DNA from 4 places in the Bacillus sp. Medicinal_06 genome. Region 4 is predicted to be linked to each of the others. Evidence: riboswitches for the same ligand, from Rfam matches in the RefSeq annotation. Region 4 holds a riboswitch; each other region holds the start of a gene.
What was found. A riboswitch is a leader RNA that binds a small molecule or an ion and turns the genes downstream of it on or off. The one in region 4 is predicted to bind thiamine pyrophosphate.
Positions count from the first base shown of each region.

Region 1: linked by a shared signal. The riboswitch ahead of thiT (energy-coupled thiamine transporter ThiT) and the one ahead of tenA (thiaminase II) in region 4 are both predicted to bind thiamine pyrophosphate.
Region 2: linked by a shared signal. The riboswitch ahead of thiM (hydroxyethylthiazole kinase) and the one ahead of tenA (thiaminase II) in region 4 are both predicted to bind thiamine pyrophosphate.
Region 3: linked by a shared signal. The riboswitch ahead of thiC (phosphomethylpyrimidine synthase ThiC) and the one ahead of tenA (thiaminase II) in region 4 are both predicted to bind thiamine pyrophosphate.

Region 1 is NZ_JBWYHD010000002.1:55,226-62,784, forward strand. It holds gene AC1M36_RS03905 (hypothetical protein) at 178-390, shown strand; gene AC1M36_RS03910 (hypothetical protein) at 577-909, shown strand; gene AC1M36_RS03915 (PspC-like choline-binding domain-containing protein) at 1,345-1,947, shown strand; gene AC1M36_RS03920 (class D sortase) at 2,116-2,736, shown strand; gene thiT (energy-coupled thiamine transporter ThiT) at 2,829-3,494, opposite strand; TPP riboswitch at 3,590-3,691, opposite strand; gene AC1M36_RS03930 (FeoA family protein) at 3,891-4,118, shown strand; gene feoB (ferrous iron transport protein B) at 4,115-6,103, shown strand; gene AC1M36_RS03940 (FeoB-associated Cys-rich membrane protein) at 6,120-6,287, shown strand; gene AC1M36_RS03945 (lipoprotein BA_5634 family protein) at 6,326-6,901, opposite strand; gene AC1M36_RS03950 (PspA/IM30 family protein) at 7,313-7,559, shown strand, end outside.
Region 2 is NZ_JBWYHD010000010.1:22,810-30,368, forward strand. It holds gene ilvA (threonine ammonia-lyase) at 1-157, opposite strand, end outside; gene thiE (thiamine phosphate synthase) at 312-959, opposite strand; gene thiM (hydroxyethylthiazole kinase) at 975-1,784, opposite strand; TPP riboswitch at 1,855-1,965, opposite strand; gene AC1M36_RS21355 (siderophore ABC transporter substrate-binding protein) at 2,072-3,013, opposite strand; gene AC1M36_RS21360 (iron ABC transporter ATP-binding protein) at 3,087-3,845, opposite strand; gene AC1M36_RS21365 (iron chelate uptake ABC transporter family permease subunit) at 3,839-4,792, opposite strand; gene AC1M36_RS21370 (ABC transporter permease) at 4,800-5,753, opposite strand; partial or broken gene AC1M36_RS21375 (toprim domain-containing protein) at 6,579-6,896, shown strand; gene AC1M36_RS21380 (hypothetical protein) at 7,374-7,559, opposite strand, start outside.
Region 3 is NZ_JBWYHD010000006.1:329,652-337,210, reverse strand. It holds gene AC1M36_RS17040 (YkvA family protein) at 615-980, shown strand; gene AC1M36_RS17035 (metal-binding protein) at 1,030-1,524, shown strand; gene lldP (L-lactate permease) at 1,913-3,574, shown strand; TPP riboswitch at 3,807-3,922, shown strand; gene thiC (phosphomethylpyrimidine synthase ThiC) at 4,340-6,100, shown strand; gene AC1M36_RS17020 (cytochrome d ubiquinol oxidase subunit II) at 6,270-7,295, opposite strand; gene AC1M36_RS17015 (cytochrome ubiquinol oxidase subunit I) at 7,288-7,559, opposite strand, start outside.
Region 4 is NZ_JBWYHD010000004.1:938-8,496, forward strand. It holds gene AC1M36_RS10275 (CBS domain-containing protein) at 1-267, shown strand, start outside; gene AC1M36_RS10280 (DUF3965 domain-containing protein) at 606-1,757, shown strand; gene AC1M36_RS10285 (hypothetical protein) at 1,848-2,180, opposite strand; gene AC1M36_RS10290 (SH3 domain-containing protein) at 2,187-3,260, opposite strand; TPP riboswitch at 3,815-3,926, shown strand; TPP riboswitch at 3,988-4,090, shown strand; gene tenA (thiaminase II) at 4,175-4,870, shown strand; gene AC1M36_RS10300 (ABC transporter ATP-binding protein) at 4,839-5,588, shown strand; gene AC1M36_RS10305 (ABC transporter permease) at 5,585-6,337, shown strand; gene AC1M36_RS10310 (ABC transporter substrate-binding protein) at 6,334-7,335, shown strand; gene tenI (thiazole tautomerase TenI) at 7,346-7,559, shown strand, end outside.

The DNA of each region.
Region 1 (7,559 bases), on a different contig from region 4:
GAGGTGGTCAAACTTTCTTCCTGCTTTATGCCAAGTGAAAACAAAAGGAGAGAACGAGTGCAGGTCATTTTTTTATTTTTAAAAACGGAAGTCTTTTTACAAAAATATCCACAAAAAGGTCTGATGATATGATATAATAACTATATTAAGAAAACGCTTCCATAAAGGGTGATAATCATGAAAAAGAAACAGTACTCAAGTATTACATTTATAAAAGCATTGCTTCTAACAATCGTTCTTGGTATGTTGGCTTATATAATTGATGTTCCTGCTATTCGAGTTTCACTGATTGGAATGACTTTAGTTCTTGGTGCGATTTCTCATGGAATGCTGCTCCAACTGTATGAAGCTGGATTAGATGATATGAAAGAATATATAGATAAAAAATGATTTCAAAACCTTCATTCATTTAAATGGAGGTTTTTTTATTCCTTACAAAAATGTAAGGTAATTTGTAAGACAAATCGATAGTGGAGTAGTGATATTTTGGATAAACTTATAGGTGTAAGGTAAAAGGCAAGCACATTTTAGGTAAAATACGCTTTAGGCATTATATGTGAAAAGGAGTAGGAGGGAATGGAGAAACGTTGGATGACCATTGCTTTATTATCGGCTAGTAACACTATGATACTAGATGAAGAGATGAGCCTTTCGCACTTATTTGATCGAAAAGAAGATCATTCTTCTTCACAATTTACAATGAAATGGTGTAAATGGAGCGAAAGTTGTAATTTTGAAGAAGAGACCCCTAATAAAGAGCAAAGAATCATCTTTACAAATCCTATTAAAGCATGGTCCTTTCAACATAGTAAGTGTAACGTCACTAATCACTTAAAGAAAACTGAGCCGAGACAATTAGTTATTACTCCAGATCCTTTTACTTTACATTCACGTGAAAGTAACAATTAAATACTGAGACACAGAAAAAGCATTGTAGAGGGAATCTACAATGCTTTTTTAGTGAAGATAAACATCTATATAAATACGGATTGAAAAACCGAAATAAAACCATTCCTTTTAGGGGGAAGAGAGAATCCGCTCATAGGTAGAAGCGATCGGTTCCTTTTTTTAGCCCCATGCCATGTGAAAACAGAAGGAGAAAAGGAGTGAAGACCTTCTTTTATTTTCATAACCGTAACTTATATGTCGAAAAATCAAAACGGATATATATATTATTTTAAGAATATAATAGGAAAATAGTAACGATAAAATATCTAAAGTAACAAAAAAGATAAAATTATTACATTTATATTACAAAAATGTTGTTTGTTTTTATAATTCGTAATATAATTTGGTTATAGAGGTAGAAACCAAAATAAATTATTATTTGGGAGACTGGGAAAAATGAAAAAAATTATTTTGCTAGTTTTAATGTCTGTAATGTTTTTAGTACCTGCCGTTTCTTATGGAGAAACAAGTGAAAATGTGAATCAGGCTATCCCGAAAGAAGAACAAGCTATACAAAAAATGGGATGGGTAAAAACTGGAGATGCATGGTATTACTTTGATAAAGATGGAAAAGCTCATGAAGGCTGGTTAAGTTATAACGGAAAATGGTATTACTGTATAGATGGAATGATGGTGCAAAACGATTATGTTAGAGTAAATGGAAGAGATTATTACTTAGGTCAAGATGGTATTATGCAAACTGGTTGGATACAGGATGAAGATCGCTGGTTATATACAAACCAAGATGGAGCATTTAAAACTGGTTGGTTAAAAGAAGGAAATAAGTGGTATTACATCCATCGTGGATTAATGAGAACTGGATGGGTAAGAACTGATACAGGTTGGTATTATATGAATTCGAATGGCACGATGAAAACAGGGTGGCTACAAGAGAGTGGAAAATGGTATTATTTAAAATCTGATGGTGCAATGGCAACAGGCAAACACTTGATTAATGGTACTTGGTATGTATTTAAAGATAATGGCGTTATGCTTTAAATATTTTGAATAAGAGGCTGCCGAAAGTAGTTGAATAGCTACTTTTGGCAGCTTTTTTGCTTTGTAAATTATCTTTGCATCTCGGATATATCTTATAAATACATGAGAAGTGGTGTTAAAAAGGGTATATAAGGAGAGAAATAATAATGAGGAATGGAGGGATTAAAGGTGACATTTCTAAATCGTATTGGAGTTGCCTTCATGATAATTGGTATTCTTGTTGGTGCTTATTACTCTTTTGAATGGTACAAAGGAAAAAGTTCGGCGCAAGATTTAACGATAGAAGAGGTCAAGCAGTTTGAAAGGATAACATCAAAAGACACTGCTACTGAAACAAATGCAAATTCTCAAGTACCCTCTTCTCAAATCCAACACAAAGAAGGAGAGAAAGTAGCTATATTAAGTATACCGAAAATCAAAAAGAAATTTTCGGTATACTGGGGGACGAATAATACTACATTGAAAAAAGGTGTAGGTATGTTTGTTAGTGATATGACAACAGTACCACCCCAAGGAGGACATACTGTATTAAGTGGACATCGTGATACTGTATTTACAGAATTAGGAGAGCTGAAAGAAAAAAATCATCTTATCGTGGAATATGATAATAAAATTTACTCGTATGAAATTCAAAAAATATGGATTACAGATGCTGATGATCGCACAGTTATTGTAAAGAAAGAAGCACCAACATTAACATTGACGACTTGTTATCCATTTGATTACATAGGCGATGCCCCGGATCGATATATTATTGAGGCAAAATTAATTGCTACTGATTCAAAATGAGATTACAGTATTTTTGTCTTTAGCTATTTAGAATGAGAGAATGTGAAATAGAGCATTGATATAACTCACTAAATTAAAAAGAAGAGCGCCATTTAAGCACTCTTCTTTTTTGTGTTTATATTATATACACCTGCACTTTTGAATAAGCGTGGCGCTGTTGTAAATAGAAGGAGTAATAATACTGTACATAAAGCGAAAGAAGCAAGCATCGTACTACCGTTAACAATCAATGAATAAAGAACAGCTGACTGTCCTGGCGGTGCGTATTTTCCAAAGAAGATAACACCGGCAATAAAGTGACAGAAATAACGTGCAAAGCTACCAACAAATGTAGCAAGGATAATATAAGCGACCACTTTTTTCCCCTGATTGTTTTTTGGTGAAGATTTATCTTTGCGACTACCTAGACTAGATGGTTCATTACTAGGACTGGATGTTCCAAGTGCTTTTTGAATGGGACGATAGAATAAACCGGCAAAGCCGACAAAAGCAAAGGCAACGAAGTACTCAATGAATGCTTGCACTGGCGTTAAAATATAAGCATCTCCGACTACAATTTGCAGCAGTCCCCAAATCAAGCCTCCTAAGAAAGCCGTTTTGAATCCCCAGCGGTAAGCGATAATAAAAATAGGAATCATAGCAAATGAAACAGAACCGCCTGTTGGAAGTTTAATTGATAGTGGTAAAATGTCGATGATCAAGGCAAAGGCTGCCAGGATTGCAGATTCAATCATCGCTTGTAAATTGGTGTTACGCATATTGTCATTCCCCCTAAATCCAAGTTGCACAAAAAAAGAATAATGTATCATAGGGAGATATGAAATACGTAAATAAAAAATGATGGGGTAGATGTATTTCGACGTTTGCACAATTCCTACGTTAGCATTAACTAACAGGTTCTAAGGGTCGGAATATTATATTCCCTCTCAGCAACGAGGCTCCCCCTGTGATAACGAGATTCTTTGATTGTTAGATTCATTGTAATTGAAATGGATGAGAATGGCAAATGGGTATTTATATAACGGAAAAAGTATGAAAATAGAATTGTTCAAAAATGTTAACAAATAGGTAGGGGAATGCTATAGTGAGTGATTCATGCAATATGATATAATTTATCTGAAAATAATTATCATTCTCTTTTGAGGAGGGGGATTATGAGTCTAGTTGACATCAAAATAGGTGAAAAGGCACTAGTGAAAAATATACAGGCGTTAGATAAGTTGTTAAAGCGGAGATTAGCTGCTTTTGGTCTTTCTGAAGGAAGTGAACTTCGTGTAAAACAAAAAGCGATGTTCAAGGGACCATGTACACTAGAATGCCGTGGGCAATTAATTAGTATTCGTCATTGTGACGCGAAAATGATAAAGGTGGAATTAGCGTGAATAAGGTTGCATTGCTAGGGAATCCGAACACAGGAAAAACATCATTATTTAATGCGTTAACTGGTTCCTATGAATACGTGGGAAACTGGAGCGGGGTAACGGTAGAAAAAAAGATTGGTAAGTTAAAGAATAAGCAAGGGACATTAATTGATTTACCAGGTGTATATGATTTAAATCCTGTCTCGCGTGATGAAGGTGTCGTTACAAACTTTCTATTAAAAGAAGAATTTCAACATATGCTGAATATTGTTGACTCTTCTCAATTTGAGCGCAATATGCATTTAACATTGCAACTGCTGGAATTTGGTAAGCCAGTTTCAATTGGGTTAAATATGATCGATGTTGCAAAGCAGCGCGGGATTGTTATTGATGTAAAAAGATTATCAGAAATATTAGGAGTAACGGTCGTTCCTGTTGTTGCGAGAAGCGGGAAAGGCTGTGAAGAGTTACTTGCTACTTTGCATGAGAGTGATAAAAAAGAGAAAAAGCCGTTCGTTCTTTCATATGGTGAAAAAATAGATGTAGGAATTGCAGAGATTATGGGATTTTTAACTAAGGAAAATTATGAACACCCAAGATGGCTTGCAATTCAATTTTTAAGCAATAATGAAGTAGTGGAACAAGAAGTGAGTAGATTACCGATTTATAAGGAACTTGTGGCAATTCGCTCTAATCTGGAAGAAGAACTTGATGGTACATTAGAGCAGCATATTTATAATACACGTGCAGCGTATATTGAAAAGTTCAAAACAAATGTCATTCAGCATGAAAAAGAAGGAAAGGTTCCTTTTTCGGAAAGAGTTGACCAGTTAATTACACATAAAGTTTTGGGACTTCCAATCTTTTTAGCAGTTATGTTTTTTATTTTTCAGGTTACGTTTACGTGGATTGGGACGCCTTTGTCGGATATGCTTGATGAATTTTTCGGTGGGCAACTCACCGATTGGGTAACAGCGGGCTTAACAACTATTGGTGCCTCTGATTTTATTCAAGCGCTTGTTACAGAGGGGATTATTGCTGGTGTTGGTGCTGTATTAGTATTCGTCCCACAAATTTTTGCACTCTTTTTCTTTATTTCATTACTAGAAGACTCAGGATATATGGCACGAATTGCAGTTGTTATGGACCGGATTATGGAATTCTTCGGTTTAAATGGGAAGGCGTTTATTCCAATGATTATCGGTTTTGGTTGTAACGTACCAGGCATTATGGCAGCAAGAACAATTGAACAAGAGAAAGAGAGGCTGCTTACTGTTTTAGTAACACCATTTATGTCTTGTTCAGCACGGTTACCTGTGTATGCATTATTTGCGGGAGTCTTTTTTCCGAATAGCCAAGCGACTGTCGTGTTCTCTTTATACATTACAGGGATTGTACTTGCGCTATTAGTTACAAAGGTAATGTCTATGACTGTTTTAAAAGAAGAAAAGTCTATTTTTGTGATTGAGCTTCCGCCTTATCGTATGCCACAAGCAAAAACATTGTGGCTGAGCACATGGGAAAAAGGAAAAGGTTTCGTACGTAAAGCTGGTACATTTATTTTTGGTGGGTCTGTTGTCATTTGGTTACTCAACTATGCTGGTCCATCTGGATTTGGTGTAGATATGGGAGATAGTTTCTTAGCGATGATTGGTGGGTTCGTGGCACCAATTTTAGCACCGCTCGGTTTTGGAACATGGCAAGCGGCAGCATCGCTTTTAACAGGATTTTTAGCAAAAGAAGTTGTTGTTTCAACAATGGCGATTATTTATGCAGTGAAAGAAGATGTGCTTGGAAATGTAATGGGGGCGCACTATACTGCATTATCAGCCTATGCGTTCATGTTTTTCATTTTGTTATACGTTCCATGTTTAGCAACAGTAGCTGTGATTCGTCGTGAAACAGGGTTTATAAAATGGACGATTTTCTCTGTTGTTTATCCACTTATCATTGCTTATGCATTAACGCTCGTTATATACCAAGTCGGATCCATGCTTGGATTCTAGAAGGGGATGTATCATAATGATAGTCAATATTGTAATTGGAGCTGTCATTTTTGGTTATGCAGGATATACATTATTCAATTTTGTAAAGAGAAGTAAAAAAGGGAAATGTGCAGCGTGTTCCTTGAATAAATCATGTCAGTCAAAGAGTTGTAGTCCCGATATGGAGCAGGTCGTGAATAAATAGAAAAAAGCTTTGCGAATTTCGCAAAGCTTTTTTATGACCTACTTTTTAATTTTTACAAGTTGTGAAGCCTCTACTCCGTTTGCTCCAGGTAATTCTTTACTAGGGTCTTTATCAAATTTTAGTACACCTACAGTCTTCTCTTCGCCCTTCACATTACCATATGCAGCATCATCAACAATTGCAAACATATCTGCATAAGAACGACCATCACCGATGATTGTGTTACTCTCATATTTTAATTTCGCTCCATCAATTGTCGCATTCTCTACTTTTTCTTTCGCAAATAATACACCTTGATCCGCTGTTACTGCTGGTAGTTTATCGATTGCTTTTGTGTCATCTTTTTCTACTTTCTTAAGTAGTTCTTTTTTCACTAGTTCTTCACCAGTCTTTTTGTCCATTACAAGTACTTTCTTATCTTCTAATATTGCAAGTTTCATTTTATATACATCTTTTTCTTTTACATCTTTTTTATTCTTATCTGCTATTTGCTCGACTTGTTGATCCGTTCCGTATAATACTAAGCCATTTGCTTTTTCACCTAATAAAGAACAACCTGATAACGCTCCTAATGAAATTGCTGCTGCTAACCCGATTCCTACTAATTTTTTCATTTTCTTGTCTCCTTTTTCTATACGTTATAGTAAATACAAATGTATTGTTTTTTAAATTTAGAGAAGCAAAATTGTTTTTTTGTTTCATCTCGCTTCTGATTTCATTTTATAAGAATAACGTTTTTCTAACTATCGAGTTAGCTTACAGTAACATTACAATTATGTAATGTATTGAAAAGAGCTGAAAATATCATGGAAAGGAGAGAATATATAGATGAAAGTTATGGTGTTGGGTACATATTGCAATAACAATGTCAGATTATAGGGTGTATATTTAGTAAATAACATGTAAGGACATCTTAGTTTTGATATAATGTACACGTAGGCTTTGGAAATGAATATTCTTACTGTAAAGGAAAGTTTTTCCGGAAGTAAATTTGAAATATAAGGTAATCCATAGGAGGAATATGAATGTCTGTATTTAAACGATTAAGAGATTTAACGATGTCAAATGTGTATGCACTAATTGAAAAAGCTGAAGATCCAGTGAAGATGACAGATCAATATTTACGCGATATGCAGCAAGATGTACAAGAAGCTGAGAAGAGTGTAGCAGCTCAAATCGCGCTTGAGAAAAAGTTTAAATTATTATTTGAAGAGCAAGAAGCACTTGTAAAGAAACGTGAAGAACAAGCACATATGGCTGTTCAAGCGAATA
Region 2 (7,559 bases), on a different contig from region 4:
GCACTTTAAAAGAACCTGTCTTTTGTAAATTTTCGAGCTTTAAATACACTTCATTATGTGATAGTTCACTAAACGTGCTCGAATAATCTAGCGGTGTCATATGGACAATGCCTTTCATTTTCTCATGAGCAGCTACAATATCCTGTAATGAAATCATGTTGTACCCTCCGAAACAAGATGTATTCATATATCCTAGTTTGAGCGGCATAGTTTATTTTATTCTGTAAAAAAGAGCCATTTCTATAATCAGTGTTTTTCTATATATCGGAGTTTCAACGATATATAGCATATCCTCCACAAAAAAATGACTGTCAGTAAAGACCAGTCATTTTTTTCGTACTTTCATAAGGTGAATCTGCTAAACTTATCGCTGAAATAATCGAAACTCCATCTGCCCCCGCTTCTATAACAGAAGCAGCATTTTCAACGGTAATCCCTCCAATTCCAACAATCGGGACTGTAATTCCCATCTCTCTAAAATGCCGCAAGCCTTTCGTTCCTTGTACCGCTTTTGTATCTTTCTTCGTGCTCGTTGGAAAAATTGGACCCACACCTAAATAATCCGCGCCATTTGCAATTGCAAAACGAGCTTCTTCTATTGTATGAGTAGATACCCCGACAATTTTATCTCCCATTTTTTCACGAACTGATGTAATTCCTTCATCATCTTGTCCGATATGAACACCATCTGCCTCTAACTCGATTGCTAGTTCTACATCATCATTCACAATGAAAGGTACATCATATTCTTTGCAAAGCGCTTGTAACTGCTTTGCAAAACGCACTCGTTCTTCTCCAGTTAAAGCATCTTCACCTTTTTCACGAAATTGAAAAAGCGTCACTCCGCCATCTAACGCTTCCTTCATTACTTGTAATGGATCCCGCTTGCAGTTATTACTCCCCATAATAAAATATACTTGCAATAATTTTGACATTTGTTGTTGATCAATACGTGCCATTCCTCTCATCCCTTCTTACTGCACCTCTTGGATACTTCCATGTTGTTCAATATCACCTTTAGTAGTGTTTGCTAACTGATTCAAAAATTCAATTTGGAAACTTCCTGGTCCTTGCTCTACTGTTTTACTTGCAGCTCTTTCCGCTGCTACCCCATAAAACGTTAATGCTGCAACCGCTGCTTTTACATAATCCTTTTCAACTGCTGCAAATGCTCCCATTACAGAAGTTAATAAACAGCCTGTTCCTGTCACTTTCGTTAAAATTGGATGACCATTGCGAACAATGATTGTTCGCTCACCATCTGTTACAATGTCTTCTTTTCCTGTAATAACAGCGACTGTATCTAGTTCATCTGCTGCTTGTTTCGCAATTCCGACAACATCACCATTTCCAGTACCAGCGTCAACACCTTTAATCTCCCACTTTTCATTGATAACATTAGCAATTTCTGCTGCATTCCCGCGAATCATCGCTAGTTTCACTTCACTCGGAATATGTCTTGCAACTTCTGTTCGATAAGAAGTTGCACCTGCACCAACTGGATCAAATAATACTGGTACGTGATGCACATTCGCTGATTTCCCAGCAAGTAACATTGCTTCTACTTCTTCAGGACGAAGTGTACCCATATTTAAAACAAGTGCTCCGGCAATGCTTGCCATTTCTGCCACTTCTTCTTTTGCGTATGCCATAACAGGTGAAGCTCCTAATGCGAGTAAACCATTAGCTGTAAAGTTTGTTACAACGACATTTGTAATATTATGCACAAGTGGATTGAATTCTCTTACTTTCCCCACTACTTTTGCGATTTCTTGTATATTCATTCTTTTCATCCCCTAACTTTATTATGGGAGATACACAAAAAGACACTTCGCGTATGCAAAGTGCCTGAACATGTGCTGCTTACACTCTCCCTACGCTGGCATTATCCAACAGGTTCCAATGGTCAACGGGCGGTTTAGCCGTACTCTCAGTCTGCATCCGCAAACTCCCATGTGCTCTTATTCATCTACTTCAGAGTCTACTCTTATTCTCGTAAAATAACAAGTTCTTTACTTTCTTATAAAAAAACAATGATAGGAAATGAATCCTATCACTGTTTCTCATCTTATTATTTTAAGGCTTTAGATACTTCTTTTACCATCGCTGATACAGACTCAAGACCGCCACCAGATAGGTACCAGTAGTTTGCATCTAAGTAAACTACATTGCCGTTTTTCGCAGCATTTGTTTTGCTAACAATTTCATTTTCCACAACTTGTTTTGCAGAAGATTTACCGCCAACAACAGCACCTCTATCGATTACAAATAAGTAATCTGGGTTTTTCTCTAAGATATATTCAAATGAAATCTTATTACCATGAGTATCCGCTTTAAGTTCTGTATCCACAGGAGCCACACCAAATACGTCATGAATAATGCCAAAGCGAGAATTTGGACCATATGCACTTACTTGACCGTCATTTGCTAAGATAATTAAACCTTTTTTATCACTTTTCGTAGCTTTTTCATTTAATGCTTTTATATCTTTTTCAACTGCTGCAATTTCTTTTTTCGCTTTATCTTCTTTACCGAAAATTTTTGCTAACATTTCTGTGTTTTCTTTAAATGACTTCATATAATCTTTTGTATCTTGTTCTACATAAATTGTTGGAGCAATTTTTTCAAATTCTTTGTATGAATCAGATTGTCTTCCAGAAATGATAATTAAATCTGGATTAATTTCATTAATTTTTTCAAAATCTGGCTCTTTTAAACCACCAACGTTTGTATACTTTTTATCTTCATATTTAGAAAGGTATTTTGGTATATTCTTTTGTGGTACACCAGTTACGTCAACACCTAATTTATCTAATGTATCTAATGAACCAAAGTCAAATACGACAACTTTTTTCGGGTTTGTTTTAACTTTTGTTTCTCCTAATTTGTGCTTAATCGTAATTTCTTTACTTTCACTTGCTTCTGTCTTCTTATCAGAAGAAGCATTATTGCTACATGCTACAGCTACAATAGCAAGCATGAAAGTTAATAATAGCATTGCTAATTTCTTCATTTCCTTCACCTCTATAAAATTTTTAAAATTATTTTAAGTCGATAGTAAGTTATTACTATCAAAATAACTTCCACTATGAAAAATAAATACATATATTATTGCCAGCTATTTTTTCAATATGAATATCCATATCGTAAATATCTTTCAAAACAACCGGATCAATAATTTCATGTGTTGCTCCCTCTTTCATTACTTTTCCATCTTTCAAAGCAACGATGCGATCGGAGTAACAAGAAGCAAAGTTAATATCATGAATGACAATTACAATTGTTTTGCCAAGCTCTTCAACTAAGCGTCTCAGCACTTTCATAATTTGGACAGAATGTTTCATATCTAAATTGTTAAGCGGCTCATCTAGCAAAATGTATTCTGTATTTTGAGCAATGACCATCGCAATATATGCTCTTTGCCGTTGCCCACCACTGAGCTGATCTAAATACTTATATTGAATATCTTCAAGCTCCATATAACGGATTGCTTCTTCAATATGATTCCAATCTTCTTTTGATAGATTGCCTTGTGAATATGGAAATCTTCCAAAGCTAACTAATTCCCGAATTGTAAGTCTTAAATTAATATGATTTGTTTGCTTTAAAATAGAGATTTTCTTGGCAAGTTCATTACTATTCCATTCGCCAATTTCTTTATCCTCTATATAAATTTCACCAGAATCTTTTTTTAATAACCTACTTATCATCGAAAGAACTGTACTTTTTCCAGCTCCATTCGGCCCAATAAAGGATGTTATTTTCCCTTTTGCTATTTTAATAGAGACATCCTCAACAACATTTTTATTTCCATATTGTTTTGATACATTTCTTACTTCTACCATGTCTTGCTCTCCTTTAATAGAAGATAGATGAAGTATACTCCACCAACAAAATTCACAATAACACTTAAAGTTGTATTAAATTCAAACAATCTTTCAACAATCAATTGTCCTCCTACTAGAGCAATAATACTAATAAAGATAGAACCTGCTATTAAATATTTGTGCTGATATGTACGTAAACATTCACGTGCAACGTTAACTACAAGTAATCCTAAAAATGTAATTGGTCCAACTAATGCTGTAGAAATAGAAACTAGAATCGCAATTACAATTAACAGTTTTTTCACAACTTTATCGTAGTCTACACCTAAATTAATAGCCTCTTCTCTTCCTAGTGATAATACATCTAATAACTTCAGTTCCTTATACACATATGCAATAACTAATACAATTCCGATAATAGACGTTACAAGTAACTCTGTTTTTACGTTATTTACACTAGCAAACATTTTTCCTTGTACAATTTGAAATTCATTTGGATCAATGAGCACTTGCATAAAGGAAGATAAACTTTGGAAGAATGTACCAAATATTAATCCGATTAACAATAAGAAGTAAATATTGTTGCCTTCCCTCTTGAAGAGAAACTTATAAAGGAATAGCGAAAATACAACCATTAAACTTATCGATATAAGAAAGTTAATATTTGTATTCATCATCGCGATATGCTGTGATCCAAACACAAACACAACAAATGTTTGAATAAACATATAAAGTGAATCTAAACCGATGACACTAGGTGTTAAAATACGGTTGTTACTAATTGTTTGAAAAATCATAGACGAAAACGCAATTGCTCCGCCTGTTATAACCATTGCCAACAATTTCTTTCCTCTTCTTGGCAATGCATAATCTAATGTATTCATATTTAAGTTAATAAATAAAAATATCCCAATGGCTATAACTGATAAAATGGCAAGCACTGCCAACATTTTTTTATGATTTATTTGTTTTCTATGTTGCATATGCGTTTCTCCTCATCAATAAATAAAGGAAGATTCCGCTTCCGATTACCCCTACTGTAAGACCGATAGAAATCTCGTACGGATAAATCACGACGCGACCAAGTATATCGCAAGCAAGTACGAAAACTGCTCCGAGTAAAGCAGTATGTGGCAAACTATTTTTCAAATTATCCCCGCGGTAAATCGAAACAATGTTTGGAATAATAAGCCCTAAAAATGGAATCATTCCGACAGTTAAGACAACCAATGCAGAGACTAAAGCGACGATAATGAGACCGATATTTAGCACACGGTTGTAATTCATCCCTAAATTCGCTGCAAAATCTTCTCCCATTCCAGCAACGGTAAAACGATTTGCGTATAAAAAGGCAATGATCACAAGCGGGATACTTAAATATAAAATTTCATATCTTCCCTTCATAATCATTGAAAAGTCACCTTGTAGCCATGAATTGATATTTTGAATTAAGTCATATTTATAAGCAAAGAATGTTGTAATGGAACTAATAATATTTCCAAACATAATCCCAACAAGTGGAATGAAAATTGTATCCTTAAACTTAATTCTCTTTAAAATTTGCATAAATAAAAATGTGCCCGCTAACGCAAAAATAAATGCTACCAACATTTTTTCAAGTGGGCTTGCTGACGTAAATAGCAACAATGAAACTAAAACGCCTAACTTTGCGCTATCCATCGTCCCCGCAGTTGTTGGAGATACAAACTTATTTCTGCTCAATTGCTGCATAATTAAGCCACTTATACTTAAACTAATACCGGCTACAATAATACTAATTAAGCGCGGTAATCTGCTAACAAGTAAAATTTGGAGCTGTCCTTGATCTAAATGTAAAATGTCTGTCGGCTTAATATCTTTTACACCGATAAAAATAGACGCAATTGATAAAACAATAAGCATGATAAACAAATATCTTTTTTTCATAATTTCTTCATGGTGCAGATTATATTCTATCGTTATCATTTGATTTCAAACAGACTATAATCCTATCATTTTATCCCCCTCATCTATACATAGAATGATATAAAACATAAAGTGAAACTTTAATCAGTGTGGGTTTTCTCCATCCCCCACTGATTATTAGTTGAACCAATCGAGCTTTTACATGCAGTTTGTCTTCCACCTAACTTCTTTGCTTTCACAGAATTTTGAGGTGGGAGTATTACTGCTCGTTCATGCGGGATACAAATGATTTTGATTATCAATTAAACTTATACTTTACTATATTTAATAATTGATTTTATATCTGACATTTTAGCAATAATCAGACAACCTCCTTTAATGATAATGAAATTCATTTACAGTGTCAACGCATACCATTTATTTATATCGCTTTTTTATTCATATAAGGAAACCTACCCTGTCTATAAGATTAATAAAAAAGCCCAATTCCCTTTTGAGGTAAGGAAAAACAGGCTTTTTTCTTATATTTTTGAACCAAACTTGAATTTTCGCCAACACTTCCGCTAACGCAAGATTACATGGTTCATCATCTTAATTTTGTTGTTTCATATACTTCGCGACGTCGCGCTTTGATACTTTTCCACTTTGCATAATAATTGTTTTTCCTTTCAAAAAGAAAAACAATTATTTTGTTATATACGAAATACTAAAAACTTTCACATCTTAACTATTTAAAGATGTAGAGTATTTAATTAATAACAAAAGGTTAGAATCTTCGGCATAACTGAATCCGCAAAGGATGTATGCTATATTTAACTTACGGAAATTTGAAAGGATGTTTGAAATATGGCAAAAAGTGTTGTAATTGCTGAAAAACCTTCTGTTGCACGTGATATTGCACGTGTATTGAAGTGTGATAAAAAAGGAAATGGTTATCTTGAAGGTAATAAATATATCGTTACTTGGGCTTTAGGACATCTTGTTACATTAGCAGATCCAGAAAGCTATGATGTGAAATACAAAAAGTGGAATTTAGAAGATTTGCCAATGTTACCTGAGCGTTTGAAATTGACAGTAATTAAACAAACTGGCAAACAGTTTAATGCTGTTAAAAGCCAACTGATCAGAAAGGATGTAAATGAAGTAATTGTAGCTACAGACAGTGATTTATCTCTATAAAGTGTAACTGCACATAAATCCTAAAACACCTTTCATCCTTAAGTTAATAATGATATCTAATACTTTTACAATTGCACATAAAAAGAAGCGCGTAATTTATCCTTAAATTACGCGCTTCTTTTATATTATATAGAAGAAACCCACCCATTTCGAAAAATTTTGAACGAAATAAGTGGATATAACTTGGTGAAGGAGTTAGTTTTTATAAAGAAGTTTTACTAAAACGGACTTAGAATTTTTTAATTAAAAAGGAATAAAACAGGCTAACATTATCGCATACCTTGTTTGAATGTTACTTTGAAATAAAGTTTGATCATTTCATAATAGTATTATTCAAAAATCACGACCGATTTTAAATGATATGAATCACAACAGAAGTAAAAGACAGTAAAAATGAAAAGAAACTGACCAAAAAAACCGTCATTCAACGATTTTTCGAATCAACTTCTTAACAACTCATTATTATTTTAAGCTATCAACCCAGTTAATTAACTGTTCCCTTGAGCCAGCCAGTAAATACTTATGAGAGTTTCCCTCGTCATTCTTAAAAAGATTCTCTTTCATTAATACTTTAAATGTAGCGTAAATGGGAATGCGCGGGGCCCTTTTATACTCGCTCTTTGACATGATTTCATTACCCATGTCGTT
Region 3 (7,559 bases), on a different contig from region 4:
CATGAGTAGAGTTTTCTATATCCCCCATATACGACTTTAACTATGCATACCCTTTTGGTTTCCTGCCAATTCTTTTGTTGATCCATAAGCGTAACGTCATTTCTGTATTATACAACAAAATTCAATTCTTAGAAACACTATAACATTTTACAGTTTTTGTATTTTTTATTGTTGCTGCCAGAGAAAACTTTAACATTGGTTTATATGCTCGTCAACTAGAAAATATAACAAAGATAATAAAGAATAGTAAGAGAAATAGAACATTTTATGTTGAGAAATATTGAGAATATAAAAACCGCTCTTTTAGTTTGGAAGAGAGGATCCGCCAGAGCGTAGAAGCTGTCAGGTTCTTTCTTAGCCCCAAGCCGCATTTAACACAAAGGGAGAAAAAGAGAGCGGAACCTCTTTTGTTTGCATAGCTGTGATTTATATGGTGGAAAAATGATTGCGAACACTTGTTCTTTCCTCTGTTGTCTGTTACAATAAATTTTTATTGATAGGTTATGTGTATATTTGATGAACATTTTATTAACTAATGGAGCTAGTTCCTTATTTTTGAAGGTGCATCTACTTTTTTCGTATAATGAAAAAAACAAAACATGGGGGCTCTTTATATGGAACGAAAATTTTCAGTCGAAGCGTTTTGGAATAAGGTGAAACATGTAGCGAAACAAGCGGGACAATCGGTTATTTATGCGAGTTTATTGCTGTTTTACGTTATGCAAAGACCGGATGTTCCAAAGCGAGTAAAAGCAACTATTATTGGAGCACTTGCTTACTTTATTGCTCCAATTGATGCGATTCCGGATTTTTTAGCTGGAATAGGTTATACGGATGATTTAGGTGCATTAACTGCTGCACTTGTGCAAGCGTCTATGTATGTAAACGAAGATGTAAAAGAAAAAGCACAGATGAAATTAGCGGATTGGTTTGGTTCGGATATAGACACATCGTTTATCGATCAAAAATTAGATCAATAGGTGAGAACTGTCAGAAATGGCAGGGCAAACATTAGCGGGGAAGTGTACTATGCCATCAGGAAAAACACATACGAAAATAAACTTACTCTCTCTTCCGATTGTTTTGTTTATGCTTGTTTCGTATGGACTAACAAATTTTGATTTTTTACTCACTTTTGCGATAGGGTTTTTAATCGGCACGTTTTTCTTAACACCAGATTTGGATACTCATAGTAACGCCTATAACAAATGGGGCTTGCTTCGTATTTTTTGGTATCCATATCAATGTGTGATGCCGCATCGTTCTTTCTTAACACATACGATTATAATTGGTGATCTCATTCGTATATTGTATATGCTTCTCGTCTTCTCTCCATTCCTATACATATTAAATAAAACGGTACTAGACGGAAGATTACTTGAGATTGCAAGGGAACATGATGTTGCTTTAACAACATTTGTAATTGGAGTTATTGCTGCGAGTGCACTCCATATTATAGCGGATCGATTGAACACGCGCCGAAAAAAGCTTATGAGACGAAAGAAAAAAAGAAGAAGAAGGTAGAGCACTTGCGAATTGCAAGTGCTTTTTCTTTTTTGTACTAAACGTGTTCATAAGACTTTTAATCAAACGTTTGTTTAAAGTGAAATACGTCAGAGTGACAGGATTTTCAGTCGTTAATCAAACGTTTGTTTAAAATAATGAGGGGAAATGAAATTGACTTTTTTCCTATTATAGGACTTATCCGGAATTGTGATTTAACAAAAAAATTAGAAAATTAGCTTAAAAAATCTTTTTAAATCAAAAATGATATGATAAAGTAGAAATACAATCATTGAAAACGTTTTCCTAAAACGTTTTTTATTTTAGGCTTAAAGGTATGATGACCGGATAGTCTATTGATAGGATTATAAAGGTTTTAAAACAGGGGATTACAGAAAGGGAGAGGACAATGGGGACATGGACACAAGTTTACGATCCGTTTGGTAACATTTGGATTTCGGCAGCGGTAGCACTTATTCCAATTATCTTTTTTTTCTTGGCGTTAGCAGTGTTTCGTATGAAGGGGTATGTGGCAGGTTTTATTACAGTTGTATTAACAATTTTAGTTGCGTTATTTGCGTATAAAATGCCGTTTACAATGGCGATGGCAGCAACTGGATATGGCTTCCTATACGGGTTATGGCCAATCGCATGGATTATTGTGATGTCGGTATTTTTATATAAAATTTCTGTCAAAACAGGACAGTTTGATGTGATTCGTGCATCGGTACTATCGATTACGAATGACCATCGTTTACTCGTTATTTTAATTGGTTTTTCATTTGGTGCATTTTTGGAAGGGGCAGCTGGATTTGGTGCACCGGTAGCAATTACGGCAGCGCTTCTTGCAGGTCTTGGTTTAAATCCGTTATATGCGGCTGGACTTTGTTTAATTGCAAATACAGCGCCGGTAGCGTTCGGAGCAATGGGAATTCCGATTACAGTTGCGGGGCAAGTAACGGGTATTGATGCTCATAAAATCGGACAAATGGCAGGACATCAATTACCATTCTTATCATTATTTGTTCCGTTCTTTATCGTATTTTTAATGGATGGCTTCAAAGGGGTTAAACAAACATGGCCTGCATTATTTGTAGCAGGTAGTTCATTTGCAATTACACAGTTTATTACAGCTACGTTTTTAGGACCAGAACTTCCGGATATTACATCAGCACTTGTCAGCTTAGTGTGTTTAGCATTATTCCTAAAAGTATGGCAACCGAAAGAAATTTATCAATCTAATCAAGCGAACGCTGAAGTGGCAGCGACAACAACTGCGACATCTATGCCAAAATTAACGGCAGGAAAAGTTGTAAAGGCTTGGTCACCATTTATTATTTTGACAGTGATGGTTGTGATTTGGAGTCAAGGATTCTTCAAAGCGTTATTTGCTCCAGGCGGGGCGTTGGAAAGTCTTGTCTTTAAGTTTCAAATTCCAGGTCTGCACAATTTAGTAATGAAGGCAGAACCAATTGTAAATAAACCAACGCCTTATGATGCAGTATTAAAGTTTGATATTCTATCAGCAACAGGAACAGCGATTTTAATTGCGTGTATTATTTCAATCCTTGTACTTAAAATGAGCGCAAAACAAGCAGTTGAAACATTTAAAGAAACATTACAAGAATTAAAAATGCCAATTCTATCTATCGGTTTCGTATTAGGATTCGCATTCATCGCAAATTATTCTGGTTTATCGTCAACACTCGCGTTAGCATTAGCAGGAACAGGTGGATTATTCCCGTTCTTCTCACCATTCCTTGGCTGGATCGGCGTATTCTTAACAGGATCAGATACGTCGGCAAACGCATTATTCTCCAACCTGCAAGCTATTACAGCGCAGCAAGTTGGCGTATCAGAAGTATTACTTGTTGCGGCAAATACAACAGGCGGTGTAACAGGTAAAATGATTTCTCCGCAATCGATTGCAATAGCTTGTGCGGCAGTAGGATTAGCGGGAAAAGAATCTGATTTATTCCGCTTCACAGTAAAACATAGTCTATTCTTCGTAATCATTGTTGGGATTATGACATATGTACAAGCTTATTATTTAACTTGGATGATACCGTAAATAAGAAAAAGATGCCCGGGCGGGCGCGTGCGGGCATCTTTTTTGAGATATCGGCGATTTTTTAAATATATCGACTGTTTCTCTAAATATATCGGCGGAAACTACTAACATATCGACTATTCGACAAAGGATATCGACCAACATACAAAAAACGACACATAAAAATTAAGATTCATTTGTTTGCATTTTTCTGATTATCGTGTATGATAAGAAAGTATTGAAAATTAAATCAGTGATAAACTAGGGGTGCCCAAGAGAAGCTTGGGCTGAGAGAGAAGTGCGAGAACTTCTTAACCCTCTGGACCTGATCTGGCTCGTACCAGCGTAGGGAAGTTAACGGCTTTACATAACGATGTCTTTATGAGCCAGGTCCTTGTTTTACTATGGACCTGGCTCTTTTTATTTTGGCATGCGCTGGCCACAAGTTTAATCTCGTCCTTGTCACATGTAAAGTGGAGCCGACTGTTTAGCCCTGACGGCTAAAGTTCTTCCGTACAGAAAGTGTTTTTTACTTTCTTGTGCGGAAGGTTTTTAGATGTGAAGGGCTAGGAGGCGAAGCTGGATCACAAGAAAAGCGGAGGCGGCTCGTTCAGAATGAGAGGGGGATGGAGCTTCAGCCGAAGAGGCGCAGTTTGCCTCGGCGGAAGAAGCGAAGCCCCCGCCCATTCTAGCCGCTGAAGTAAGAATCGAATTGTCCAGAAGATGGCCCAAGACTCTGAGCAAGTTAGATTCAACTGAAATGATAAAGGGGAGGAAACACAAATTATGAAGCAATCTGTTTCAGCTAAGCAAATTGAATTGAAGTCGAGTTTACCAGGGAGTAAGAAAGTCTATGTTGATGGTCCGCATGAAGGTATGAAAGTGCCGATGCGTGAGATTGCACAAAGCGATACAAATGGTGTACCAAATCCACCAATTCGTGTTTATGATACAAGTGGTCCATATACAGATCCTGAGTACAAAGTAGAGTTGGAAAAGGGAATTCCAACGCCACGCCGTGGTTGGATTGTTGACCGCGGAGATGTAGAAGAGTATGAAGGACGCGAAATGAAACCGGAAGATGATGGTGTGAAAGTTGCATCTAATCATACACCTGTGTTTCCGCAAATGGATCGTAAACCACTTCGCGCAAAAGAAGGTGCAAACGTAACGCAAATGCACTATGCTCGCAAAGGTATTATTACATCTGAAATGGAATATGTTGCGATTCGTGAAGGGGTAGAGCCAGAGTTTGTTCGTAAAGAGATTGCGGAAGGACGCGCCATTTTACCAGCAAACATTAACCACCCAGAAGCAGAACCGATGATTATCGGACGCAATTTCCACGTGAAAGTAAATGCGAATATTGGGAACTCCGCAGTTTCTTCTTCTATCGCAGAAGAAGTTGAGAAGATGACATGGGCAACACGCTGGGGCGCAGATACAATCATGGATCTATCAACAGGGAAAAATATTCATACAACTCGTGAATGGATTATTCGTAATGCTCCTGTACCAGTTGGAACAGTGCCGATTTATCAAGCGCTAGAAAAAGTAAACGGAATCGCTGAAGACTTAACGTGGGAAGTATACCGTGATACGTTAATCGAACAGGCAGAGCAAGGCGTTGACTACTTTACAATTCACGCTGGCGTGCTACTTCGTTACATTCCAATTACAGCAAAACGTACAACAGGTATTGTTTCACGTGGTGGCTCGATTATGGCGCAGTGGTGTTTATTCCATCATAAAGAAAACTTCCTATATACTCACTTTGAAGAGATTTGTGAAATTATGAAACAGTACGATGTTTCCTTCTCTCTAGGAGATGGATTACGTCCAGGGTCGATTGCGGATGCAAATGATGAAGCGCAATTCTCTGAGCTTGAAACACTTGGAGAATTAACGAAGATTGCTTGGAAGCATGATGTTCAAGTCATGATTGAAGGACCAGGACATGTACCAATGCATTTAATTAAAGAAAATATGGATAAAGAGCTTGAAATTTGCCAAGGAGCACCATTCTATACGCTTGGACCTTTAACGACGGATATCGCACCTGGGTATGACCATATTACATCGGCAATTGGTGCGGCGATGATCGGCTGGTTTGGTACTGCAATGCTTTGCTATGTAACGCCGAAAGAACATTTAGGCTTGCCAAACAAAGATGACGTTCGAGAAGGGGTTATTACGTACAAAATTGCGGCACATGCAGCGGATCTTGCAAAAGGACACAAAACAGCGCAGCAACGTGACGATGCACTTTCAAAAGCTCGTTTTGAATTCCGTTGGCGCGATCAATTTAACTTATCTTTAGATCCTGAACGTGCAATGGACTTCCACGATGAAACATTACCAGCAGAAGGAGCAAAAACAGCTCATTTCTGCTCAATGTGTGGTCCGAAGTTCTGTAGTATGAGAATTTCACACGACATTCGTGAATATGCAAAAGAAAATGATTTAGAAACAACAGAAGCAATTGAAAAAGGTATGAAAGAAAAAGCAGAAGAGTTTAAAGAAGCTGGTAGTCACTTATATCAATAATTGAATTTGAGATTTTTCAGGGAGTTTATTTTCTCTCTCCTTCCTTTGTGTTTGAGATGGGGGAAATATGTACTGCTCCCAAACACCTCTTTACTTGATTGATCACATGTACCTAACTTAAATATAGAAGAAGCCCCCTTTGCTAAGACGGTAGCAAAGGGGGCTATTATTATTTTTCCTTTAGGAATGTTCGATCCTTTAAGAATAAATTCCAGAAGAAAATAAAGCCTGGAAGTAAGATGGCGATGCCGATTGCATAGAGGATGAGCAGCGCATAGAATGTTTCTTTCGTTGTAAAGCTTGTAAATACAGTAACATCCGGGTAAATGATATATGGTAAATGCGCGACGCCATAAGCGTAGCTTGCAAATGCATACTGTGCAACAACTGCTAAAACAGCGATGCGCGGCCAGCCAAGTGAATCGTATTTTTTATTTGTCCACCAAAGGGAAGAATACCCGATTACAAATAAAATAATGGAGACTGTGAACCAAGGGAACTGTTTAATTAATCCTTGCATGAGCCAATGTGTTTCTGGATCCATTACAACAAGGGCGATGATGGCCGTAACGAGTGTTGCTGGACCAAGTATGATGGCATTTCGTCTGTAAACACGGTAGGTATCCTCTGAACGCTGTTCTCTCGCAAAGTCAGCTAAAAAAAGAGAGGACAGAAATAACTCAGAAGTTAATCCGAATAACATATACCAATAAATTACTGGACTCGATAAAAGTTTCCCATATAATAGAACTTCTTTTCCGCCAGAGGTCGTAATATAAGCACCTTCTGTAACAGGTAAAACTGTAATTAATAAGGCCGGAATTAAGAGGCCTGTAATACCAGAAATAGAGCGAAGAACATGTTCATATTTGGGTACAGAATAAGCAAACACCATGAATGTACTGCGAATGGCAACGAGAACTAAAATTAATGTTACCGGCACAAACATGACTGTTGCGAGTGTAAAAGCTGCTTTTGGAAAGAAGCCAAGGAATGCAACAACGACAAAGACGAGAAATGTATTTGTTACTTCCCATGTTGGCGATAAATACCGATTGGCAAGTTTTCCAGCTAGCGTCGAGTGCTTCGCGTATGCCATACCCCAAAATCCAGCCCCAAAATCAATGGAGCCTAAAATGCTGTATACGAAGATAATGGCCCATAAGATAATAATCGCAATACTTGCCTCATGCACGAGGATCTCCTCCTTGCTGCACTAAATCATTTTTTAGCGGATGTCTTTTAAAGAACGTCCGCAGCACGAAAATTGTTAACGCGCCAAGTCCGATATACAAAATGATAAATAAAATGAATAAAGGTCCAACAAAGTCAGCACGTGTTGCAGCATCAACTGTACGTTGCATACCATAAATGGTCCAAGGCTGACGTCCACTACAACTGAAAATCCAACCGAATTCAATACCGAGTATCATAATCGGCCCGCATGCAGCAGTTGCCC
Region 4 (7,559 bases):
GATTTAGTTGTTCGTGGAATTGCTGAGAAACATCCCGGGTCTAATAAAATTACAAATATCATGACTACAGGAATTGTGTCTGTTTCTCCTGATGACTCTATTGAAAAGGCTACAGAGTTAATGGCGCAGCACCAAATTAGAAGACTACCTGTAGTTGAGAATGGCGGGCTTGTTGGGATGTTAGCGTTAGGTGATTTAGCAATAGCAGAGAAAGCTGATGATCAAGCAGGATTTGCTTTAAGTGAAATTTCCGAGCATACAGAATAAAGGAATATCTGCAGATTATTTTTCGTTTAGAGAATAGGTAAGATTGGATACGTTTTATTAATAATGTAAATAAAGCTATATTGTGATTAAAGCGTATCCAAAATATTACGCATAGATATAAATATGCTTCATTAAATGTATCTGGAGAATGACATATGTTAAGTTCATTTGAAATTTTATTTAACAATTTCCATTACTAATTTTTGTTATGTTAAAAAATGATATAATAATAAATAAAAGCTTCATAAGGAATTTTGAATATAATAATATTTATAATATTATGATTATCTACTAAACTATCAAAGATTTTATATAAATAGAAACGGAGGGGAAATAATATGAGGGAGGTACAGAGTAATCCAAATTGGAATTTGGTTACAGAGGCTTATGTGGAACCAACTAATTTTGCAGATTTATTTTCCTTACTTGTACCAAATCATCCAAAAGGCGAAGGAAAAGAACGGACAATTTTAGCTTGGAAAGAAAAAGAATTTTATAAACAGGAAAACTTGGCTCCGTTTATTTTATATGGAATGAATAAAGTGAAGGAGTTGCCACAGTTTCATAAAGATGAAATACCAACTTTAGTTCGTATTGTTCGTTTATGTCAGGACATCGGTTGGTATAAGGAAGCTTATACATTTATGGTGAACCATAAATTAGATGAATTTGTACATACATCTATGGAATATGAAACGTGGGATGTTTTAACCCAAGTTGTGGCTTGGAACTACTTAATTGTAAAATATCGCATCGGGAAATCGGAAAATAGAGATGTAATGATATGGGAAAGAATTAAATTTAATGAGGAATGTATTGAAAAATGTGAAAAGCTATTATCTCATAAGGAAGTAATGGAACTTACATTTTTTTATATTTGCAAACAGGCAAAACGATTGTCCAAAGAAGAATTGGATCAAGAGATGATGAATTTAGCAATATACTGTAATACATACGTTTATGACTTATACATATATGACTTATTAAAAAAATATCGTAAGTGTACGGATTTTTTAACATATTATGGACCGAGTCGTTCTGTTGTTGCATGTCAAAGGGCTGTAATCGCTCAAATTTCTGACCGCCTTAATCCGCTAAAAACTACTCATGTGGATGATTATCTTTATGTAATGAAGGAAATGATGGAGCATATGTCATTTGAGTTTATGAATCGATACGAGCACTTCATTGGAAAACTATTATCATATGTACCATTTTTTGAAATGATTCAAGTTCCGCAACATGCATATTATTGTGAAGAGTTGATGTATGTTTGTAAAGGAATTGAACATAAAGAAGAAATCCTGCGGAATTATATATTTATACAATTACACGATTGTTTACCGTCATTTATTAAGCAATTTCTAAAGAATAAGCGTTATGCAACGATTCATGATATTTTATTTTACTGGTGTGATGATGAACAACGAATGGGCTTAGAGAAGAAATATAATTTAAGTTTTATTTATGAACGATATGCGTGTGGATAAAAAGAAATTTTTCAATATAATGTATAGATGAAAAAAGGGGTCTCATTTTAAGTGAGACCCCTTTTTTCGTCGTAAATGTAGAAGGCTGTTCTAAGCTTCTTGTTGGTTCTTACGGTGTTCAGGAATATAAATATATTGGGAAATGATGGTTAGCACCCCTATAAAAAATACAGGGAATATAGCAGCCATATGAAAACCACTATAAATAATATTTGTTATTAAGCCGCTTATAATAATAAATGCAGTATATATATGAGAAATTTGTTTCTTCAGTCGAATTTTGAATGCTTCCATCAATGATTCAATAGCAACAAATGAGATGACGATACCCAAAAAGACAAGGTTCGTATTGTAAATGACTAAGCAACAGATTAAACCGAGAAAAGCTATATACTCAATTATTAATGGTATATTACGTGACATATAATATTACCGAACCAAATAAGGCAGTGGATTTACTGCGTTTGTCTTTTCAAAATTCCATTCACCATTATGTAATTCAAAATGGAGATGTTGTCCAAATGAATGACCTGTATTTCCCATATATCCTAATAATTGCCCGGTTTGAACTTGATCACCAACTTGTACTGAACGGTCTTTCATATGAGCGTAAACGGTTGTATATAGTTTACCTCGAATATGATGTGCTACAAATACGACATTTCCATAGCTAGCAGAGTAATAAGACTTTATAACTTTACCTGCAGCAGCTGCATGAATTGAAACATTACCTGGTGCGGAAATATCTATACCATAATGCATTTGTTCCCAGCGCATATCAAATGTAGAACTAATCGTTCCTTGAGTAGGGAATTTAAAAACAGCAGGAATAGAAGGAGCGGCTTGTCTCGTTTGTGGTTGTTTTTGAATAATATAATGCTTTGCTACAAATCCGTAAGATGTTCCGAAGCGAACTTTGTACCAGGTACCAACTGTTTCTATAACAGTGACTTGTGTTCCGTTTTGTAAAGCCCCAATTACAGCAGTATCTGTTCCAGCTCCACGGCGGACTTTTAAGGTAGGTGTAGCAACGTAAAAGGAAGATTCATTTTGTATTGTAACCCCTTTTACTAATGCTTCTGATGTATGAGATACAAATTCTTTTTTTACATATCCTTGTTGCCCATTATGTGAGACTTTATACCAATCCCCTTTTGTTTCTTGGACGGAGATGAATTTACCATTGGATAATCTATCAATAATAGAGGATTTGATATTTGGTTTAGAACGAATATTTAACACATTGGCATTTACGATATAACTATTGTTCCGTTCAGTATATTTAGTAAACGCAATATTTGTTTTTTTTAAGGAGTTAGTTTTATCTCTTGTATTTATCCTATTATTCAAATATAATATTTCTGGGCCTGGTTTTATATGTTGAATGTTTTGTGTAGGCAATTCTTGGGCTGCTGCAGTACGTGTGTCTACTTGATTTATGGATGGAAGTAGAGATGTGACTGCGACAGTAGTTGCCGTTAAAGCTGTAGCTTTCTGTTTCATCTAATATTAGCCCCCCATCGATGTATTAATATATTTTTTATTATAGTATAAAGATATAATATTTTGTGCATTGTTCACATAACTGTAATATGATATGTGAAAAAAATAACGACTTTTTAATGGAATCGAAATATATTACAAGAATAACAGATAAACAATCATTAGAGTTTGGATAAAAGATAATTATATAAATATCAGTTAAAAAATCGACATAAAACCTTTCTTTTTGAGTGGGAGAGAGGATCCGTCCATGGATAGAAGCGGTCAGGGCCTTTTTCTGCCCCATGCCGTGTGAAAACAAAAAGTGGGGATAAATGGAGAATTGTTTTTGCTTTCATAGCCGTAGCTCATATGTCGAAAAATCAAAATGGAGTTATATAGTATTTTCAGAATAAATATAGAAATACAAATTGAAAAAATGGAAGAAGAACGTTTTTAGGTGGGGAAGAGAATCCGCCTATGCATAGAAGCGACCAGATCCTTTTTAAGTGCCATGCTAATTTAAAACAGTTGCTGATAACACATGACAATGTTATACTGACTATGGTAATTTCATATTGTGCTAGGAGAGCTGGTGTTGCCAGCTGAGAGTAAGACCGAAAGTCTTTTATCCTTTTACTACCTGATCTAGATTATGCTAGCGTAGGGAAGCAATTCGGACATGAACATTAGGTCCCCGTTTCTTTGCGTAAAGAAACGGGGCTTTTTTATTTGCCAATTTAATAGTGAAAACCACTAGGGGTGCTTTGCATGCTGAGAGAGGAATAATCCTTAACCCTTACGGACCTGATCTAGGTAATACTAGCGAAGGGAAGTGGAGCAACGAATAAATGTATTTTTATTTGCTGAACCACTTCTTATATAGAAGTGGTTTTTTATTTTAATAAATAGATATAAAGGAAGGGGAAATATAAATGAAATTTTGTGAGAGGTTATTTGAAACTGTGCAGCCTGTTTGGGAGAAAAGTCATAACCATCCATTTGTAACTGGAATGGGGGATGGCACGTTAGAAAAAGACAAATTCCAATATTACATCGTACAAGATTATTTATATTTGCTAGACTATGCGAAGGTTTATGCAATTGGAGTTGTAAAGGCAACGAATCCATATGTGATGGGGAAATTTGCAGAACAAATAGATGGTATTTTAAATGGAGAAATGACGATTCATAAACAGTATGCAAAACGTCTTGGTATTTCTATACAAGAGATGGAGGAAGCAAAGCCATCTGCTAAAAATTTAGCGTATACAAACTATATGATGTCAGTATCTCAAAATGGCACGCTTGCAGAGTTAATTGCGGCTCTTCTTCCATGTATGTGGAGTTATTGGGAAATTGGAAAGCGTTTAAATGATATTCCAGGAGCGAGGGATCATGAGTTCTTCGGAGAGTGGATTCAAGGATATAGCTCAGAAGAGTATGGAAGTCTTTGCATTTGGCTAATGGATTTATTAAATGAACTAGCTGAAGGGAAATCTGAACAAGAGCTAGCTAGATTAGAAGAGATTTTCTTATATTCTAGCCGATTTGAGTATTTATTCTGGGATATGGCGTATCGTAAGGAGATGTGGGGTTTTGAGGAGCAAGAGCATACTACAATTTCATAATGTTTCCTTTCATTATGATGAAAAGCCAATCATAAACGGTCTAGATGCTTCCGTGCAAGAAAAAGAGTTTGTTAGCATTATTGGGCCGAGTGGCTGTGGCAAAAGTACATTGTTTCGTTTAATTACAGGATTAGAAGAACCTACGGCTGGAAATATTCAACTGACAGAAACAACGAGTCATCCTGTAGGGTATATGCCACAAAAAGATATGCTTCTGCCGTGGAGAACGATTATTGAAAATGCAGCATTGCCGTTAGAGTGCCAGGGGATAAAGAAAAAAGAAGCACATGTAAAAGCAAAAGAGCTGTTAGAACAATTTGGTTTACAAGGATACGAGAACAAATATCCGAAAGATTTATCAGGTGGTATGCGGCAACGAGTATCCTTTATTCGAACCTTATTAACAGGCGGGGACGTTTTGTTGTTAGATGAACCTTTTAGCGCATTAGATGCTTTAACGAAAGCAACGTTGCAAGAATGGTTGTTTGAACAATGGAAACAGTGGCAAAAAACAATTTTATTTATCACACATGATGTGGAGGAAGCGCTTTTTCTTTCCAATCGAATTTTAGTTGTGACCGAGCAGCCTATTACCACTTTGACGGAGCGTATTGTACCACTTGGAATAGATCGCTCAAGAAAAGATTTGCATAAACCTGAGATATTAGCTTTAAAAGATGAATTACTTAGTATGCTGCAAAGGCAGGTGCTCGTATGAAGCGTGTGACAGAGTTATTACCTGCACTGATTTTAAGTAGCATACTGCTCATAGCTTGGGAGGTGGGAGCTAGAATTGTTGACGAGATGTACATATTGCCATCTCCTACTGCAATTCTAGCGAAAATGTGGGCGTTGCAAGATATATTGCTTACAGTTCATTTGCCGGCAACGTTATACGTGGTTTTGATAGGAGTTGTTATTTCCATTGTACTTGGTGTGGGGCTCGCGATGTTAATGAATGCTAGCACATGGATAGAAAGAGCATTTTATCCGTTACTAGTTGCATCACAAACGATTCCAATTACAGCGCTAGCACCATTGTTTGTTTTATGGTTTGGATATTCAATTTGGAGCAAAGTAGTTGTGACCGTTTTGATTACATTTTTCCCAATTGCCGTAAATACGTATGATGGGTTACGCAGTACGAAAAAGGAATGGGAGGAGCTTTTAGTTACATATGGTGCAACGAAAAAAGATATTTTTCTAAAGTTAAAATTGCCATCTGCACTTCCGTACTTTTTCTCTGCTTTAAAAATAGCTGTTCCGCTTAGTGTAATTGGAGCAGCGATTGGCGAGTGGCTTGGTGCACAAGCGGGTTTAGGATACTTTAGTAAACGAATGATGACGCAGTTAGATGGGGCAGGCGTATTTGCACCGATTGTACTGTTATCATTACTAGCTATTTTCTTTGTATTACTCGTTTCGATATTAGAAAAGAAATTCATTAGTTGGAGGAAACATTCATGAAATTATTCAAGCGCATCTTTGTGTTTACATTATTAGTTGTAATGATTGCAGGATGTTCTAGCAATTCAGTATTAGAGAAGCAAAAGAAAGAGAAAGAAATTACAGTGATGCTCGATTGGTATCCAAACGCGGTTCATAGTTTTATCTATGCAGCGATTGAAAAGGGCTACTTTAAAGAAGAAGGAGTAAAGGTGAATATTAAATTCCCATCTAATCCAACCGATCCATTAACGTTAGCGGCAGCAGGAAAAGTAACAGTTGGTCTATACTATCAGCCAGATGTTGTCATCGCAAGAGCAAATGAACAAATTCCAGTGAAATCAATTGGAGCTGTGGTCCGTTCACCACTAAATCATGTTGTATCGTTAAAATCAGCAGGTATTAAATCACCAAAAGACTTAGAAGGTAAAACAGTTGGTTATTCTGGAACACCTTTAAGTGAGGCATATTTAAAAACGATGGTAAAAGAAGCTGGTGGAAATCCTAGTGCTGTGAAAGTAGTAGATGTTGGATTTGATTTGGTGCCGGCGTTAATTACGAAAAAGGTAGATGCTGTCACAGGTGCTTACATTAACCATGAAGTTCCTGTTATGCGCCATCAAGGCCATGAGCCAGCATACTTTAATCCAGCTGAGTATGGTGTACCAAATTATCATGAACTTGTTTTTGTCACAGGTGATAAAACATTGAAGAAAGATAAAGAATCATTACAAGCATTTTTACGTGGTGCGAAAAAGGGCTACGACTTCATGAAGAAAAACCCAGATGAAGCACTAAATATTTTATTAGATCATCAAGAAAAAGAAAACTTCCCGCTTGTTCCGGAAGTTGAAAAAGAAAGTATGAAAATTTTATTAGAGAAAATGGAAACGAAAGATGAGCCATTTTTATCAGACACAAAAGAGTCATGGGAAAAACAAAATAAATGGTTGAAAGAAAAAGGAATGACAAAAGAAAGCATTCCTGCCAATGAATTATTTGAAAATATTTTAAAGTAGGCGAGTGAATATGAAAGGCGAGCTCCATGTTATCTCAAATGGTCAGATGACATTCGAAGAGTTAACGAATGTAGCGATGCAAATTGAGAGTGAGATTGATTATTTGCATATTCGTGAGCGAGAAAAAAGTACGAAAGAGTTGTATGAAGGTGTGGAAGGTCTCCTAAAGAGGGGCTTTCCAGCATCTAAGCTTGTGATAAATGACCGAATCGATATTGCAATTT